3 regions of the Aquamicrobium sp. NLF2-7 genome follow, and region 1 is predicted to be linked to each of the others. Evidence: riboswitches for the same ligand, from Rfam matches in the RefSeq annotation. Region 1 holds a riboswitch; each other region holds the start of a gene.
The links. Region 1 has a riboswitch for thiamine pyrophosphate ahead of thiB (thiamine ABC transporter substrate binding subunit). Riboswitches for the same ligand answer to the same signal wherever they lie in the genome.
Positions count from the first base shown of each region.

Region 2: it holds a riboswitch for thiamine pyrophosphate, as region 1 does, so the genes downstream of both, MIC97_RS07830 (TenA family protein) here and thiB (thiamine ABC transporter substrate binding subunit) in region 1, are expected to answer to the same signal.
Region 3: it holds a riboswitch for thiamine pyrophosphate, as region 1 does, so the genes downstream of both, MIC97_RS15105 (ABC transporter permease) here and thiB (thiamine ABC transporter substrate binding subunit) in region 1, are expected to answer to the same signal.

Region 1 is NZ_JAKSED010000001.1:2,014,684-2,016,941, forward strand. Features, by position in the region: gene thiP (thiamine/thiamine pyrophosphate ABC transporter permease) at 1-190, opposite strand, end outside; gene thiB (thiamine ABC transporter substrate binding subunit) at 197-1,195, opposite strand; TPP riboswitch at 1,238-1,353, opposite strand; gene MIC97_RS10025 (thiamine diphosphokinase) at 1,441-2,088, shown strand; gene MIC97_RS10030 (ATP-binding cassette domain-containing protein) at 2,192-2,258, shown strand, end outside.
Region 2 is NZ_JAKSED010000001.1:1,599,484-1,601,741, forward strand. Features, by position in the region: gene MIC97_RS07825 (TenA family protein) at 1-324, opposite strand, end outside; gene MIC97_RS07830 (TenA family protein) at 327-974, opposite strand; TPP riboswitch at 1,065-1,180, opposite strand; one part of gene MIC97_RS07835 (IS3 family transposase) at 1,353-2,200, opposite strand; one part of gene MIC97_RS07835 (IS3 family transposase) at 2,200-2,258, opposite strand, start outside.
Region 3 is NZ_JAKSED010000001.1:3,069,900-3,072,157, forward strand. Features, by position in the region: gene MIC97_RS15100 (ABC transporter substrate-binding protein) at 1-462, opposite strand, end outside; gene MIC97_RS15105 (ABC transporter permease) at 462-1,241, opposite strand; TPP riboswitch at 1,361-1,463, opposite strand; gene MIC97_RS15110 (alkaline phosphatase) at 1,622-2,258, shown strand, end outside.

The DNA.
Region 1 (2,258 bases):
GCCACAGCGTGAATCGGGCCACCCTGAACAGGTAGGGATCGAAAGCGGCAATCGCGCCGGAAAGATCGCGTGCGCCCTCGACGATCAGCCCGGCGAAGGCGCCGCCGATCAGCAGCGAGATCGCCGTCAGCGCTACGATGCCGGCGGCGACGCGCGGATCCCTGTATGCAGAGGCGGCGCGATCGGCCAAGTTTTCTTACCTGCCCATCACGGACAGCCACTCGTCCACCCATGCCTTGCGGTTGTCGGCGACCTCCTGCGAGCTGAATTGCAGGGCCTTTGCCGGCTTCACGAGCTTGTCGAAGGCAGGATCGAGCGGCTTGTCGGTCTTCGCCGCCGGATACATCCACTGTGTTTCCGGCACCGCGTCCTGAAAACCCGGACCTGTCATGAAGGCGAGGAACTTTTCGGCCAGCGGGTTCTTCGCTCCGGTAACGGTGATGCCGGCCACCTCGACCTGGAGATAATGCCCTTCGGCGAAGGCGGCGGCCTGATAACGGTCGCTCTTGTCGGCGATCATGTGATAGGCGGGCGACGTCGTGTAAGAGAGCACCATCGGCGCCTCGCCCTTGGTGAACAGCCCATAGGCCTCGCTCCAGCCCGGCGTGACCGTCAGCACGCGGCCCTTCAGCTTCTCCCATGCTGCACCAGCCTCGTCACCATAGACCGAGCGCACCCACAGAAGCAGGCCAAGGCCCGGCGTCGAAGTGCGCGGATCCTGAATGACAATTTTCTGCGACGCATCTCCCTCGACCAGTTCCTTGAGGCTGGCCGGCGGGTTGGGCAGCTTTTCCGTATCATAGACCACCGCGAAATAGCCGTAGTCATAGGGCACGAACATGTCATCGTCCCAGCCGCCCGGAACGTTGACCTGCGGCGTCGCGCCATTGGCGACAAACAGGCCTGTGCCCCGCGCCTCGGCGGTAAGATTGGTGTCGAGGCCGAGCACGATGTCGGCCTTCGTGGACGCGCCTTCGAGCTTCACCCTGTTGAGCAGGGCGACCCCATCGGCCACCGAGACGAAATCGACCTCGCAGCCGCATTCGGCCTCGAAATTCGTCTTCACCTGCGGGCCGGGACCCCACTCGGCGGTGAAGCTGTCATAGGTGTAGATGGTGAGCCTGCCTTCCGCCGAAGCGGGCGCGGCGGCCAGCAGGGCCGCGACTGACAGAAAGGATAAGAGCATCGTGCGCATCGGCGCCTCCTTGGTTGCGTTTCAGGGGGTCGAGGCGCCGGATCTCCGACAGCTTCTAATCCCTCCGCCGGTACAAACCGGATCAGGTTCAGCGGGTTGGCGTGGTCTCGCCTCTCAGCCGGGCCGCGATGACGCGTCCGGCACCCCGTTAGAGCATCTTCAGAAATAGGCCCCCATGCGGCGGGAAGCAAGAGCGACGCCCCGCTCTTCCGTTCCTCCGGCGGGACTGCTAATGCCCTGATCCCATGAGCCGATACACCATTCTTCTCGGCGGCGAGCTTGTCCGCACCCCCGCCCTTGACCGCCAGATCGCCGGCACGCGCGTCATCGCCGCCGATTCCGGCATTCGCCACGCCGAGGCGCTCGGTATCGTTCCCGAACTGTGGGTGGGCGATTTTGATTCCGCGCCGCCGGACCTGCCTGAGCATATGGCATCAGTGCCGACGCGGAAATTCCCATCCGACAAGGACAGCACCGACGGCGAACTGGCGGTGGACATCGCCCTTGAACAGGGCGCCACCGCGCTGGTGCTGGCCGGCGCTTTCGGCGGCGCACGCGCCGACCATGCGTTCCTGCATCTTGCGCTGGCGCTGCGGCTGGCAGAGGCGGGAACAGAGGTGCTGCTGACCAGCGGCACGCAGGAAGGCCGCCCGCTTCCCCATGGCAGCACCACAATCTTCGATTATGCGGACGGAACGCTGTTCTCGATCCTCGGCTTTTCGGACCTGACAGGCCTGACGGTTGAGGGCGCGAAATGGCCGCTTGAAGCCGTGCGCGTCCCGTTCGGTTCGTCGCTGACGATGTCGAACGAGGTGCGCGGCCGGCTCGGCGTGGGGCTTGAACAGGGCCGCGCCCTGCTCGTTGCCCACCCACCGCAGCAACAGGCATTTTGACTGATGCCGTTTCGTTTCTCAGGCTATCTGTTTAGCCGCATTCCTGCGACGCCAGACGATGCAGTCTGGCTGCAAAATGCTCCAACCCCAAAAGAGGGCTGACATGGCTCCCCCGCTTCTCAATCTCGCCGGCATCCGCCTGACCTTCGGCGGCACGCCGCTGCTCGACG
Region 2 (2,258 bases), 420 kb from region 1:
CGTCGCCTGATGCTCCGGCACGGAGTGAAGCGGCTCCGGCGTCAGCCCCCACCGGCCGCAGAGCCGCACATGCAGCTCGGTCTCGTCGAGGATGCCTGAAAGACCAGCCTGCGCGGCGCGGATTTCCGGTATCGTCCGGCTCTTATAGGCAGCAAGCGCCCACGCGCGCGAAAACTGGATCAGGAAAAGATAGTCCTGCACCAGATAAGCCCTGAAGGCCGCCTGTGGCAGCGTGCCTGCGCCCAGCTCGCGCACGAACCGATGATCGACATAGCTTTGCCAATCCTGATCCGCCGCCTGTTTCAGCCGATCAAAAACGTCCATCTTCACTCTCCCTGCTCGTAGGCTGCATCGAAAAAGGCCAGCTCGAGCTTCACGGCCCTTTGAAAGAAATCGCGGCTCACTTCGGCTTCGCCCGGCCCGACGCGATCCAGCTCCCCCCGAAGGAAGCCAACGAAATCGCGAAAATCGGTATTGTCGTGAAGGGTGATCCATTCCGCATGAATGAAGTTCTGCGGCAACGGATGGGGCGCCTGCATGGTCCAGTCGAGATAGAGCCATTCCGCAACGTTCAGAACCGAAAGCGCAGCCGCATAGGAGCGTGTGGCTGCCGCCTCCCGCATGATCGCCTTGAACCCGGCGGTCGGCTTGGTATCGGGGATGGCTGCGCGCTGGCCTTCATCGACGCCGAGCGCTTCGAACGCCCGCAGGAAATAGGTGTTCTCCTCCCCCGCCACCATGCCAATGAAACGACCGAACCGCAGCCGCGCCTCAAAACTGTCGCTGGTGGCGATCGCTGCCCCAAGAAGGGTCAGGAAACTGTCGAGAAAGCGATAGTCCTGCACGAGATAGGACGACATCACGGCATCGGGAACCGTGCCGGCGAACAATTCGCCCACGAAACGGTGACTTACCGCCTGTGTCCAGAGCGGTTCGCTCGCAAGCCTCAGTGTTTCGGAAAAGCGTTCGGTCATCTTGCCGTCCTTTCATGGCAGACAGCGAGACCGTAAATTTCGGGCTTTGTTTGTGGCATGTACGGCCTCGCATGGAGGCCGGCAAAAGACAGCATCAACATTCGCCATCCCTTCGCCGGCATGATCCGGATCAGGTTCGAAGGGTCACCGCACTGCTTGCGCCAGCGGTCTCTCAGCCCCTTGTCGAGGCTCCCCTTGGTGAATGTTCCTTGTAGGCGATCGGACGCTGCCTGTCACCACGAAGCGACAGACCGGATCGGCAATTCACGCCTTGAAACGATAAAGCCACCATCGCCGCCACATCGGATTGCACAGCTAATGACCTGAGACCCATCTTCCCTCCGGTTTTCAGGAGAGTCTTGGGTTTTCAATCTGGCGTCATGCGGCCTGTTTTTCCATAGCTATTTTCATTGCGAACTCGTTGGGGGTGATGTTGCCCAGCGACGAGTGCGGTCTGTTTCTGTTGTAATCCTCCTTCCATGCAGTGATTGCGGCGCGGGCCTGAGCGAGCGACGAGAACAGCGTCTCGTTCAGGCACTCATCGCGGAAGCTGCCGTTGAAGCTTTCGACGAAGCCGTTTTGCATCGGCTTGCCGGGGGCGATGTAATGCCATTCCACCTTGGCCTCCTGGCACCATTTGAGGATGGCCATGCTGGTCATCTCCGTCCCGTTGTCCGAGACAATCGTCCTCGGTTTTCCGCGTCTGGCGATGAGACTGTCCAGTTCGCGGGCAAGCCTTGCGCCTGACAGGGATGTATCGGCAACCAGGCATAGGCATTCTCGGGTGAAGTCGTCGACGACGGCCAGGACCCGAAAGCGGCGACCGTCGGTGAAGGCATCGCTGACGAAGTCCAGGCTCCAGCGCTCGCCCGGACGCGACGGCAAAGCCAGAGGACGTCTCGTGCCCAAGGCCCGCTTTCGGCCGCCACGCTTGCGCACCGTCAGCTTCTCCTCCCGGTAGAGACGCCGAAGCTTCTTCAGGTTCATGACGATCCCCTGCCAGTCGAGCATGACGTGGATACGGCGATAACCGAAGCGCCGCCGTTCGGACGCCAGCTTCTTCATGGCCTCGCGGATGGATGCATCGTCAGGCCGCACGCTGCGATATCGCATGCTCGACCGATCCACCGACAGAACCTCGCACGCCCGACGCTGGCTCACCCCGTGCTGCGCACAGACGTGAGCCACCGCATCCCGCTTCACATCGGGCGTCACCATTTTTTTGCAGCAACATCCTTCAGGATCGCATTGTCCAGCACGGCCTCGGCGAGCAGCTTCTTCAGC
Region 3 (2,258 bases), 1.1 Mb from region 1:
GATCTTGCTCTTGTCCACGCCGGCATTGCCCAGCATCCGGGAAATGATGGCGTCCTCGAAACCGGAAACCGAGTAGCCGATCTTCTTGCCTTCGAGGTCCTTTAGCTCCCTGATCGGCCCGTCGGCCAGAACCGTGAGCGTGTTGAGCGGTGTCTCGACCAGTGTGCCGAAGCGCACCAGCGAAACGCCGGCATCATGGTCGAGATAGAGATTGGGCTGATAATGGATGCCGATCTCGGCCTTGCCGGAGGCCACCGCGCGCGGCACGATCGAGGGATCGGCAGGCGGCACAAGCTCCACCTCAAGCCCCGCTTCCTCAAACAGGCCGAGCTCCTTTGCCACCACCAGTGGCGCATGGTCGGGGTTGACGAACCATTCCAGCATCACGGTGAGCTTGTCGGTCGCATGGGCGGCGCCTGCGGTTGTGACGGAAAGCAGAAGCGCGAGCGCGCAGGATCGGATCATGAGGATTTCCTTTGCTGATGATGGGAAGAGAATCCGCCTTCGCGCGCCCAAGGCGTGAGAAGGGGGGCAAGGGCATCGACGGCCCGCCGTAACAGGAGGGTGAGGGCGGCGATGACGGCCATGGCCGCGAACATGGTGTCGGTCTGCATGCGGGCATTCGCCTGAACCATGACGAAGCCGAGCCCTGCCGATGCGCCCACCCATTCGCCGATCACTGCTCCCAGCGGAGCAAGGGGGGCGGCGACCCGCAACCCGGAAACCAGTGCGGGAATCGCCAGTGGCACGCGCAGCAGAAACAGCGTCTGGCGGTGGCTCGCCGGGGTGAGGGCGGCGGCATCGACGATTTCCGGCGGCGTGCGCCGCAGCCCGTCCGCAAAGGCGGAGGCCACGGGAAAGAAGATGATGAGCGCCGTCATCACCACCTTGGAGGTCATGCCGAAGCCGAACCACAGCACCAGCAGCGGCGCGATGACGAAGACCGGAAAGGCTTGCAGAACCAGCACCACGGGCCAGACCGCGCGGCCAAGGCGCGGAAAGCTGGCGATGGCAAGCGCGGTCGCCACGCCTGCGAGCGTACCAGTGACGAACCCGGCGGCGATCTCGGCCAGCGTCACCAGCATGTTGTCGAAAAGATAGAGCGGCTGCCGCTGGAAGGCGGCCGCGACGTCCAGCGGCGCCGGCAATATGTAGCGCGGCGGGGCAAAGGCCATGACGATGGCCTGCCATGAGGCCACCAGCACCAGCGTGGTGCGCAATGCTGCCAGAACAGCCGGCATGTCGCGATTCCCTAGAAGCGGAATCGTGTCGGCGGGCGGAATTCGTATCGATGCTGCATGGCGATCTCCCGACTTGTCATCATGGAGATCCAGGTGTGCGAAGAATTGGCAGGATTGCCCGAAGGCCCTTGTTCCGTTCCTACGCCGGCATAACCCGGATCAGGTTCAAGGGTCCGGCTCACTGCCATCTCAGCGCCGTACGGCGCCCCCCTCGGAATGAAGCCATCTATGTTTCAAGCGCCCGGTTCTGTCAAGCGACGTTGCCGCTGGCCAGTGAACGGAAGGGGGCTGTCATCAGCCCGATCGCGAGCTGTCATCGCGCTGTAACGTGCGGGTCCTAGCTAGCGGTTCTCTTTTTTGAGTTTACGGAGAACCCGATCATGCGAAGCCTACTCGCCATTCTGACCGCAACAACCATACTGGTTCCGGCCGTTGCCGGCGCCGCCACGGTCTACCCGCTCGACAGGGCAACGATTCTCACCGCTTCGCCCTTCGACGTGAAAGTCGAGTTCGATGGTGTTGTCGCGGGTTCCGATGTCACCGTCACCATCAACGGCAAGCCGGCCGCGGAAGTTCTTGGCAAGGAAGCCACCTTCATCGAGAAGGAAGACGGCGTCGAGGCTTCTGCCGTGCGTCTGGAAGGCGTGACGATCACCGAGCCCGGCACCTACACCGTGGTCGCCAAGGCCGGCGACGATGAGAAAACCGTGACCTGGGAAGTTTATGGTACGGCGACCGAGCCCAAGGCGAAGAATGTGATCTTCTTCCTCGGCGACGGTCTGTCCGTCGCCCATCGCACCGCCGCGCGCATCATGTCCAGGGGCATGACCGAGGGCAAGGCCAATGGCCGCCTCAACATGGATGATCTGGATCGCATGGCCTTCATCGGCACCTCGTCCACCGAAGCGATCGCCACCGACAGCGCCAACACCATGTCGGCTTACATGACCGGCCACAAGAGCGCCGTGAACGCGATCGGCGTCTACGCCGACCGTACCGCCGATCCGTTCGACGACC